One region of the Xenorhabdus siamensis genome, then DNA from elsewhere that is predicted to be linked to it. Evidence: riboswitches for the same ligand, from Rfam matches in the RefSeq annotation. Region 1 holds a riboswitch; each other region holds the start of a gene.
The links. Region 1 has a riboswitch for thiamine pyrophosphate ahead of thiD (bifunctional hydroxymethylpyrimidine kinase/phosphomethylpyrimidine kinase). Riboswitches for the same ligand answer to the same signal wherever they lie in the genome.

Region 2: another riboswitch for thiamine pyrophosphate. It lies ahead of thiC (phosphomethylpyrimidine synthase ThiC); the one in region 1 lies ahead of thiD (bifunctional hydroxymethylpyrimidine kinase/phosphomethylpyrimidine kinase).
Region 3: another riboswitch for thiamine pyrophosphate. It lies ahead of thiB (thiamine ABC transporter substrate binding subunit); the one in region 1 lies ahead of thiD (bifunctional hydroxymethylpyrimidine kinase/phosphomethylpyrimidine kinase).

The regions. Positions count from the first base shown of each region.
Region 1 covers NZ_JBBMXE010000019.1:50,261-53,543, reverse strand. Annotated here, with positions in the region: gene fbaB (class I fructose-bisphosphate aldolase) at 1-646, shown strand, start outside; gene thiD (bifunctional hydroxymethylpyrimidine kinase/phosphomethylpyrimidine kinase) at 782-1,582, opposite strand; TPP riboswitch at 1,623-1,715, opposite strand; gene cspE (transcription antiterminator/RNA stability regulator CspE) at 1,850-2,059, opposite strand; gene AAC852_RS18035 (amino acid permease) at 2,841-3,283, opposite strand, start outside.
Region 2 covers NZ_JBBMXE010000005.1:466,609-469,891, reverse strand. Annotated here, with positions in the region: gene nudC (NAD(+) diphosphatase) at 1-139, opposite strand, end outside; gene AAC852_RS05965 (HAD family hydrolase) at 393-1,055, shown strand; TPP riboswitch at 1,157-1,280, shown strand; gene thiC (phosphomethylpyrimidine synthase ThiC) at 1,483-3,283, shown strand, end outside.
Region 3 covers NZ_JBBMXE010000009.1:145,765-149,047, reverse strand. Annotated here, with positions in the region: gene thiP (thiamine/thiamine pyrophosphate ABC transporter permease ThiP) at 1-363, opposite strand, end outside; gene thiB (thiamine ABC transporter substrate binding subunit) at 339-1,364, opposite strand; TPP riboswitch at 1,497-1,602, opposite strand; gene rppH (RNA pyrophosphohydrolase) at 1,719-2,249, shown strand; gene ptsP (phosphoenolpyruvate--protein phosphotransferase) at 2,272-3,283, shown strand, end outside.

The DNA of each region.
Region 1 (3,283 bases):
CAACGAGACATTGACCTATCCAGCTCAATATGACCAAACCTTGTATGCCAGCGTTGAGCAAGCATTTAATATAGGGGCAGTTGCAGTTGGTGCTACGATTTATTACGGCTCTCCCGAATCACGCCGCCAGATAGCGGAAATTTCTGCCGCTTTCGAACGAGCGCATGAATTAGGTATGGTAACTGTGTTGTGGGCTTATTTACGCAATTCAGCTTTCAAAAAAGATGGCGTTGATTACCATACAAGTGCCGATTTAACTGGTCAGGCAAACCATCTAGCAGCGACTATCGGCGCAGATATTGTTAAGCAAAAAATGGCAGAAACCAATGGCGGATATACCGCAATCAGTTTCGGACACACAGATAAACGTGTCTATACTGATCTAACAACAGATCACCCTATCGACTTGGTTCGCTATCAACTCGCCAACTGCTATATGGGACGTGCAGGTTTGATCAATTCTGGCGGAGCTTCCGGGGTGAATGATCTGAGTGATTCTGTCCGTACCGCAGTCATCAACAAACGTGCCGGAGGTATGGGACTGATCCTAGGACGCAAAGCATTTAAGAAATCAATGAAAGAAGGCGTTTCATTGATCCATTCTGTTCAGGATGTGTATCTTGACAAAAGCGTCACCATCGCCTGATAGAATTTGCTTAATTTACTGTATTAAAAATGGGGATTTCATATCCCCATTTTTAATCGCAATACCACGATATTGTTGTGATAATTCCTACTACTATTTATTACCACATTTTATTACCAATTATTACCACATTTCCTACCACCATTGATGAAAATGATGTACAGGCCCTATGCCTTTCCCGACATCCAGCGTACCTGCCTGCATTAAAGCATTCTGCAAATAGGCCTTTGCCACGGGTATTGTACTCTGCCAATCGGCATAACGCGGCCGCAGCGCTGCAAGAGCAGCCGACAAAGTGCAACCCGTTCCATGTGTATGGCGTGTCTTAACTCTGGGAGCCGTAAAACGCCACTCTCCTTCAGACGTAAACAGCCAATCCGGGCTTTCTTTATTGTCCAAATGCCCTCCTTTCAATAAAACAGCCTGGCATCCCATCGATAACAATTCGCGTCCTTGTTGCAACATTTCATCTTCTGTTTTAGCAAGAGAGCATTTCAATAACGTTGCAGCTTCGGGCAAATTTGGTGTAATCAAAGAAACAATGGGCAATAATAATTCCATCATAGCTTTTACCGCTTCCTGCGATAGTAAAGGATCACCGCTTTTAGCCAGCATAACGGTATCTAACACGATATAAGGAACCGGATAACGGTGGAAAGCTTCTGAAACAACATGAACATTGGCAGAATTAGACAACATACCGATCTTAACACTATCTATTCTGACATCTGAAAGTACAGATTCAAGTTGGGCAGAAATAAAATTAGGTTCAATATTATAAACTGTCTGCACTCCTGTTGTATTTTGCGCAACGAGAGCTGTTATTACAGTTGTTCCATATACGCCAAGTGCAGAAAATGTTTTTAGATCAGCTTGAATGCCGGCACCACCGCTAGGATCGGTTCCTGCAATGGTCAATGAATTAATTCTCATGATGGTAGTTCCTACCACCAGCCCAAGAAAAGCGGGTATCAAACCAGAGATACCAAGACTTCCCTACGCTGGCATTATCCAGATCAGGTAATACGGGTACTTCTCAGTTCATTTAAGAACGCCCCGAGCCAAAGTAAAAATCACTCTATTAGTATCCCAATAGAGTGATATTTGCAATATGTTATCGTTAATTAATGGAAAAGATTAACGATAGATATATTCAGCCAGCCACCAATATACCAGCTAAAATAAATTTGTTACTACTTCTTACTATAAAGTCGTGACATTTGCAGCGGCTGGACCTTTAGGACCATCCTGAATTTCAAACTCAACTTGTTGGCCTTCGGACAATGTTTTAAATCCATCTTTCATAATTGCAGAAAAATGTACAAATACATCTTTGCTGCCATCAGCTGGAGTAATAAAACCAAAACCTTTAGACTCGTTGAACCACTTCACAGTACCAGTGATTTTTGCCATTTCAAAAATTTCCTTTGAATCACTTTATTCGCCGATTGGCATAAAAAGAAACAAACCAGTATTCGTTGCTGCTATTCATTAACAGAAACAGTACTTCGTTTACCCAGATGTTTTATCACATACTCTTTATATAATCGCAAGCCATTTTTTTCAGGTGCACGAGCTAACGCACATATTTTAAATTCTTAATATCTATTCTGATTTAATATTGCTCGAAAGCATTTATATTACATAACTATATGAATTGAAGGAGAAATAAAACATTAACTTAATGAAATCATTTTTACTTATTTAATATATAATTCTGTTTTCTACACCTATTAAGAGGTACTCTAGAGAGTTATAATTTCCAAAATAAATTGAAGAAGCAATAAAACGATAGCTAATTTTATGTTAATGTTTGAAAGTAAAATATGATTACTCCAAATTTGGCTAGTTTACGTTTTGTTTAGCCTTTATTAAATATTGTTCAATTAAAATACTCATACTGCAACTTTTAAACTCTGCTATTCTCACAATATGTCAGATGATTACATAATGTTTATAACACCGGAGTGACTGGACTTTAAATAACAAATCGTTCAGATATCAATCTACAAGTAAATATCATCATAAGATAACATTCATTTTATATGCAATTTTTCAGGGATGTTTTTTTAAACAATTTTCTTTTTCTGAAATAACACTTTACCATAACGCTCTAATAAAATTGATTTCATTATAAAATTCAGCCGAGCATAATACCCGGCTGGAAAAGTGTACGTATTTTCAGCAAGACAATTTATGTCTTAACCTTATTTGATTTGGAAGATAAATAACCTACCCATAATATCCCGATCCAAAACGGCATCAGAATAACTGATATACGTATATCAGGCATCATCAGAATAATAACAAGAATAAAAGCCAAGAAAATCAAACAGAGAAAATTACCAAATGGATACCAAAACGCCTGGAATTTTGTCTTAACACCTTCTGCATTTTTTGCAGTGCGAAATTTCAAATGTGATATACAGATCATAATCCAGTTAATCACCAGCGTTGTAACTACCAATGCCATCAAAAGCTCAAATGCTTTACCAGGCATAATATAATTAATCAATACGCCTATTGATGTAGCCAACGCCGACAATCCAATTGACAAAACGGGAACACTCCGTTTGTTCACTTTCGTCAAAATACTTGGTGCATTACCTTGTTTCGCCAGTCCATACAACATCCGGC
Region 2 (3,283 bases), on a different contig from region 1:
CGATAGCGTAAGCCACATAACCTTGCAATGACCACTGATTGGCTGTTCCTAATGGCAATTCCCCTTGTGGTAGCCATACTCTATTTTCCAGACTGACAATCCACCAGCCTCGTTCTATACCTGTCAATTTTTTTTGCATCATCAATTCCATCATGTGTTGCATCGTATTTTGTGTTATAGCCAAATTAAGTTATAACCACATTAAAATGTTAATTAAATGTTATAAAAAATCAATATAAGTACAGCATACTCCTCTTCATCGTATTTTGTCTGCAATCTGTTATATTAATTACGTTTCTGAATGTTCATTTAATGCAGATAAAGTGTTTGATTTACTTTCAATCAATAATATGAAGGTATCAATAGGTATCCTAAATTAAGGAATAACAATTATGTCACAACAGATTGCCGTATTTGATCTGGATGACACCCTGATTTGTGGAGATTCCAGCCAGTTCTGGACCCATTATTTATGGGAAAAAGGCATCATTACAGACCCGCACTTTATAGAGGCAGACCAGAAAATGATATCGGATTACTGTGCAGGAAAGCTGAATATGCAAGCGTATCTGGCGACCAACTTGCAGGCACTCAGCCAAATTCCTCATGAGCAAATAGATATCTGGCTGACCGATTTTGTGGAAACCAAAATCAAACCTGTCTTCTATCCTGCCGCCAGAAAACAATTAGATATCTACCGCCATCAAAACATTCCTGTCATCATCATTTCTGCCACCGTTTCTTTTGTCGTTAAGAAAATCGCTACTGCATTTGGAATACAAACAGCAATGGGGATTGATATGGTAATGAAAGATGGTTGTTATACCGGAGATATTCAGGGCATCCCTACTTTCCGGGAAGGGAAAGTTGCCCGCTTACAACAATGGCTGACAGAACAGAATTTATCGCCACAACATATCTATTTTTATACAGACTCTGCGAATGACTTACCAATGTGCCGATTTGCCAGCGAAGTTTTTACCGTCAATCCAGATAGACAATTGCAGGCGGCGGCAGAAGCTCATGGTTGGAAACAATTGAATTGGACTTTATAGTCAAGCCATTAACCTCAGGAAGTCAGTTTCACACGAAGAATACTGGTTTCAGCTCAGCGTTTTCTGGTTGCAGTTTTCAGAATCCCCTTTATACTCTGGGTGTTTTCTTGTCGGAGTGCCTAGCGTTCATCTGTATCACGGTGGACACAGGCTGAGACCGTTTATTCGGGATCCGCAGAACCTGATCGGGCTAATACCCGCGAAGGGAACAAGAGTAATCACCCCGCTGATAGGTTCTTCTTTTTGTTGTACAGATTGTTGTACAAATAAGTTGTCGTGCAAATAAATCTGTTCGGATGACATAATTCAGCAATCAACCATTACTCCCTGCGAGCTCCAGACAAGCAATTTTCTCAACTTAAGCCCTCTCTGAGCGTCATGTTTATTTGCGCAATGAGACAGGCGATAACACAGTCAGGAATTTGCTATGTCTAATGCGATTAATAACAACAGCGTTACCTCTACCGCTAACATTATCCCTGCAACCAATATCTCACCTAAAGCTCATCCAGCACGGCCACGTAAAGCCCAACGAGATGCAGCACAGGAATTTATCAGTTCGATTCAAGGTGTGACATTTCCCAATTCAAACCGTATTTATCTGGCAGGATCACGCGAAGATATTCAGGTTCCCATGCGGGAAATTCAGTTATCTCCCACACTGATTGGCGGAACGAAAGAGGATCCTCAATTTGAGGAGAATGAACCCGTACCTGTTTATGACACTTCCGGCCCTTATGGTGATCCAGAAGCCATACTGGACGTAAAAACGGGTTTGCAGAAAATCCGCCAACCGTGGATTGAAGAGCGCAATGATACTGAACCTGTTGCAAGACTCAGTTCTGACTTTACTCAACAGCGTCTTACAGATGCCGGACTGGATCACCTGCGCTTCAAACATCGTTCTCAGCCATTGAAAGCCAAACAGGGCAAGCGCGTGACTCAATTGTACTATGCACGACAAGGTATCATCACACCGGAAATGGAATTCATCGCACTGCGTGAAAATATGGGACGTGAACGTATCCGCAGTCAGGTACTACGCCAACAACATGCAGGGCAAAGTTTCGGCGCAAACTTACCGGATAACATCACCCCTGAATTTGTCCGTCAGGAAGTCGCATCTGGCCGTGCGATTATTCCTGCTAACATTAATCATCCAGAATCTGAACCGATGATTATCGGTCGTAATTTTTTGGTAAAAGTTAATGCCAATATCGGTAATTCCTCTGTCACTTCCTCTATCGAAGAAGAAGTCGAAAAATTGATTTGGTCTACCCGTTGGGGAGCTGACACGGTAATGGATCTCTCCACCGGACGCTACATCCACGAAACCCGTGAATGGATACTACGTAACAGCCCAGTACCCATCGGCACAGTCCCTATTTATCAAGCACTGGAAAAAGTCAATGGCATCGCGGAAAACCTGACATGGGAAATATTTCGCGATACGTTACTGGAGCAGGCTGAACAAGGCGTGGATTATTTCACCATCCATGCGGGGGTGTTGCTGCGTTACGTTCCTATGACCGCCAAGCGCCTGACAGGCATTGTTTCCCGTGGTGGTTCAATTATGGCGAAATGGTGCCTTTCCCATCATCAGGAAAATTTTCTCTATACCCACTTTTGTGAAATTTGTGAAATTTGTACGGCCTACGACGTTTCCCTCTCTTTGGGGGACGGATTGCGCCCCGGCTCCATTCAGGATGCTAATGATGAAGCTCAATTTGCCGAACTGTATACCCTCGGTGAGCTGACCAAAATCGCCTGGGAATATGATGTACAGGTGATGATAGAAGGGCCGGGGCATATTCCGATGCAGTTAATTCGCCGCAATATGACAGAAGAACTGGAGCACTGCCACGAAGCACCATTCTATACCTTGGGACCACTGACAACGGATATTGCGCCGGGTTATGACCATTTCACCTCCGGTATTGGTGCTGCAATGATCGGTTGGTTCGGCTGTGCCATGCTGTGTTATGTTACGCCCAAAGAGCATCTCGGCCTGCCAAACAAAGAAGATGTGAAGCAAGGGCTGATCACCTACAAAATCGCCGCTCATGCAGCAGATCTTGCTAAAGGTCATCCCGGTGCACAAATCCGCGATAACGCCATGTCAAAAGCTCGTTTTGAATTCCGTTGGGAAGATCAATTTAATCTGGCACTTGATCCTGAAACTGCCCGCGCTTACCACGATGAAACCTTACCACAAGAATCCGGTAAGG
Region 3 (3,283 bases), on a different contig from region 1:
CAGCCAGCCAATACGCCCATAAACCGTCAGTATGCCAAACAGGGCGACTAAAACAGGAAGTACCAGCGTCATGGCGCATAGACGTAAAAAAAGCGTTCTGCCCGGAAAATGACGGCGATAGAGCGCCCTTGCCAGAAATATTGCAGGTATGACTGAGAATAAAGCAGACAAAAACGCCTGCCAGAAAGTAAAGCGAATGACATGCCATAGATAGTTGTCACTCAAAAATGTCTGCCAGTGGCTTTCAGGCGCGTTAAACCAAAGTGCCCCGAAAGCTGACAAAGCAATGAGAAGCAGCAAGCCGGAGGCAATTACCCCCGGCAGTAACCAACCCGCAATTAACGGCTTACAGCACTTTGCCATGTACGGATCCATTGTGTACGGTGTTTTGCTACTTCATCTGCATTGAATTGCAGTGATTTCGCAGGCACGGGCAGTTGCTTGAAAACTTCTGGCAGAGGTATGTCAATCACGGGATACATCCACTGGGTGGTCGGAATAGTTTGCTGAAATGCGGGTGAAACCATGAATTGCATGAATCTCTGTGCCAGTTCAGGCTGTTTGCTGGAAGCCAACTGGGCAGCGACTTCAATTTGTAAATAGTGCCCCTCATTGAATACAGCAGCAGCGTAATTATCTTTTTTCTCGGTTACGATGTGATAACCCGGTGATGTAGTATAGCTAAGCACCATATCCCCTTCACCTTTCAGAAATAATCCATAAGCCTCACTCCAGCCTTTGGTGACAGTCAGTGTTTTTTTGGCGATTTTCTGCCACTCCTGTGCAGCATTATCACCATAGATATCCTGTATCCAGAGTAAAAAACCTAACCCAGGAGTACTGGTGCGTGGATCCTGATAAATAATCTTCCAATTCTGGCGGCTGTTAATAAGCTCTTCCATGCTTTTAGGGGGATTAGGCAAGGTATTTTTGTTGTAAATAAAGGCAAAATAACCGAAATCGTAAGGGATAAAGGTGTTGTTATTCCATGTGACAGGCAATTTTAATTTTGTCGTATCAATACGGCTTGCAGTGAATAATCCAGTCTGTTGAGCAGCTTGGAGCAGGTTATTATCTAACCCCAGAACAATATCTGCCGATGCTTTTTTGCCTTCCATTCTTATACGGTTCAGCAAAGATACACCATCTTCCAGGGCGACGAGTTTCAATTCACAATCACATTCCGCTTCAAAAGCTTTTTTAATAATAGGGCCAGGGCCCCACTCAGAAGCGAATGAATCATAAGTGTAAACGGTTAATATGGGCTTTGCTTGTGCTGCCTGAGCAAAAGCACATGCAGAGAACGATAATGCACTTATCGCAATAAATCGCGCGATAAATCGGAAAAATAAATGCTTAAACACTTTGCTCTCCTGTAGTTATCAATAATCGTTATTAAAAATAGTTATTAACAGTAGCTATTAGCGCTCATAATTAAATGCGTTATCAGCAAATTGGTAAAAGATTTGAGAAAGTGCCAGATAAAATGACTATTTATAGAATAGCAACTCAAATCCCTACGCCAGTATCAGCCGGATCAGGTTCTACGGGTTTGTTCTCAGCGATGTTGCCCCGGCAACAATCGCACCCCGTTGAGATGACTGTATTGTAGAGACTTCGGTTGTGACTGCAAAGTCCCATCATAGAGGTTTACCGCTTAAGATGAGTGTGAAACAATTAGCTATCTTTTCAAATTCGTTTTATCGAGAGGTAGTCTGGTGATCGATGATGATGGCTACCGCCCGAATGTAGGAATTGTAATTTGTAATCGTCAAGGGCAGGTTCTGTGGGCCCGTCGTTATGGGCAGCATTCCTGGCAGTTTCCTCAAGGGGGCATCAATCCAGGGGAATCACCAGAACAAGCGATGTATCGTGAGTTGTTCGAAGAAGTTGGTTTAAATCGCAAAGACGTACGGGTTCTTGCCTCCACCCGTAGCTGGTTGCGTTACAAATTACCCAAGCGTTTGGTGCGTTGGGATACAAAGCCCGTTTGTATTGGGCAAAAGCAACGCTGGTTTTTATTGCAGTTGCTTTGTAATGAAACAGATATTAATGTGCAGCGCAGTAGTACACCAGAGTTTGATGGATGGCGTTGGGTGAGCTATTGGTATCCTGTCAGACAAGTTGTTTCTTTTAAACGAGATGTATACCGCCGTGTGATGAAAGAATTTTCTTCCATTGTGATGCCAATGCAGGAATCTACTTCACAACCCTATTCAACCTATATATATCGTCGTAGAAGAAGTTAGATAATTAAATTAGGTAATCGTTATGCTCATGCGCTTACGGGAAATAGTTGAAAAAGTTGCGATGGCAACAAATTTATCGGAAGCGCTTGGAGTATTAGTCAATGAAACCTGTTTAGCAATGAACACGGATGTTTGTTCTATTTATCTGGCAGACCATCAGCGTTGTTGCTATTACCTGATGGCTACTAAGGGGTTGAAAAAGCCAGAAAAACGCGTGATCAGCCTCTCCTTTAATGAAGGCGTTGTGGGTGAAGTTGGGCGTTTGTCGGAATTAATCAACCTTGCTGATGTGCGTGATCATCCTAGTTTCAAATATATTCCTCAAGTAGAAGAAGAAAATCTGCGGGCCTTTTTAGGGGCTCCAATTATTTATCGTCGCCAATTGCAAGGGATTTTGGTCGTTCAACAAAATGAACGCCGATTATTTGATGAAAGTGAAGAGTCCTTTATGGTGACACTTGCTATGCAATTGGCTGCGATCCTTGCTCAAGCGCAGACCCGCGGGCTGTTTGGTCAGTATCGCCAGACACGTATCAAGGCCCTGGCGGTTTCCGATGGCATTGTCATGGCTCAGGGATGGCAGGATTGTTCTCAGCCATCGCTCGAACAAGTATTTGAAGCATCAACACTGAATTATCAGGCTGAACGTTCTCGTTTGACCCAAGCCCTTGAACTGGCAACCACAGAATGTCGTCGAATAAGCAAACGATTTACCGCCAGTTCACAAAAAGAAAGTGCGGCTATTTTTGATCTCTATTCCCATTTACTGAACGATCCCAAACTTAAACAGGATCTGTTTCATTCCGTTGATAGCGGCTTTATCGCAGAATGGGCAGTTAAGACCGTGATTGAGAAATACGCAGAACAATTCGCCAGCCTGCAAGATGCTTATATGCGGGAAAGAGCCGCTGATTTACGCGCACTTGGGCAACGGGTATTGTTCCATCTGGATGATTCTTTTACTGGCAACAGCCAGTGGCCTGAACATTTCATTCTGGTTGCTGATGAACTCAGTGCCAATTTACTGGCCGAAA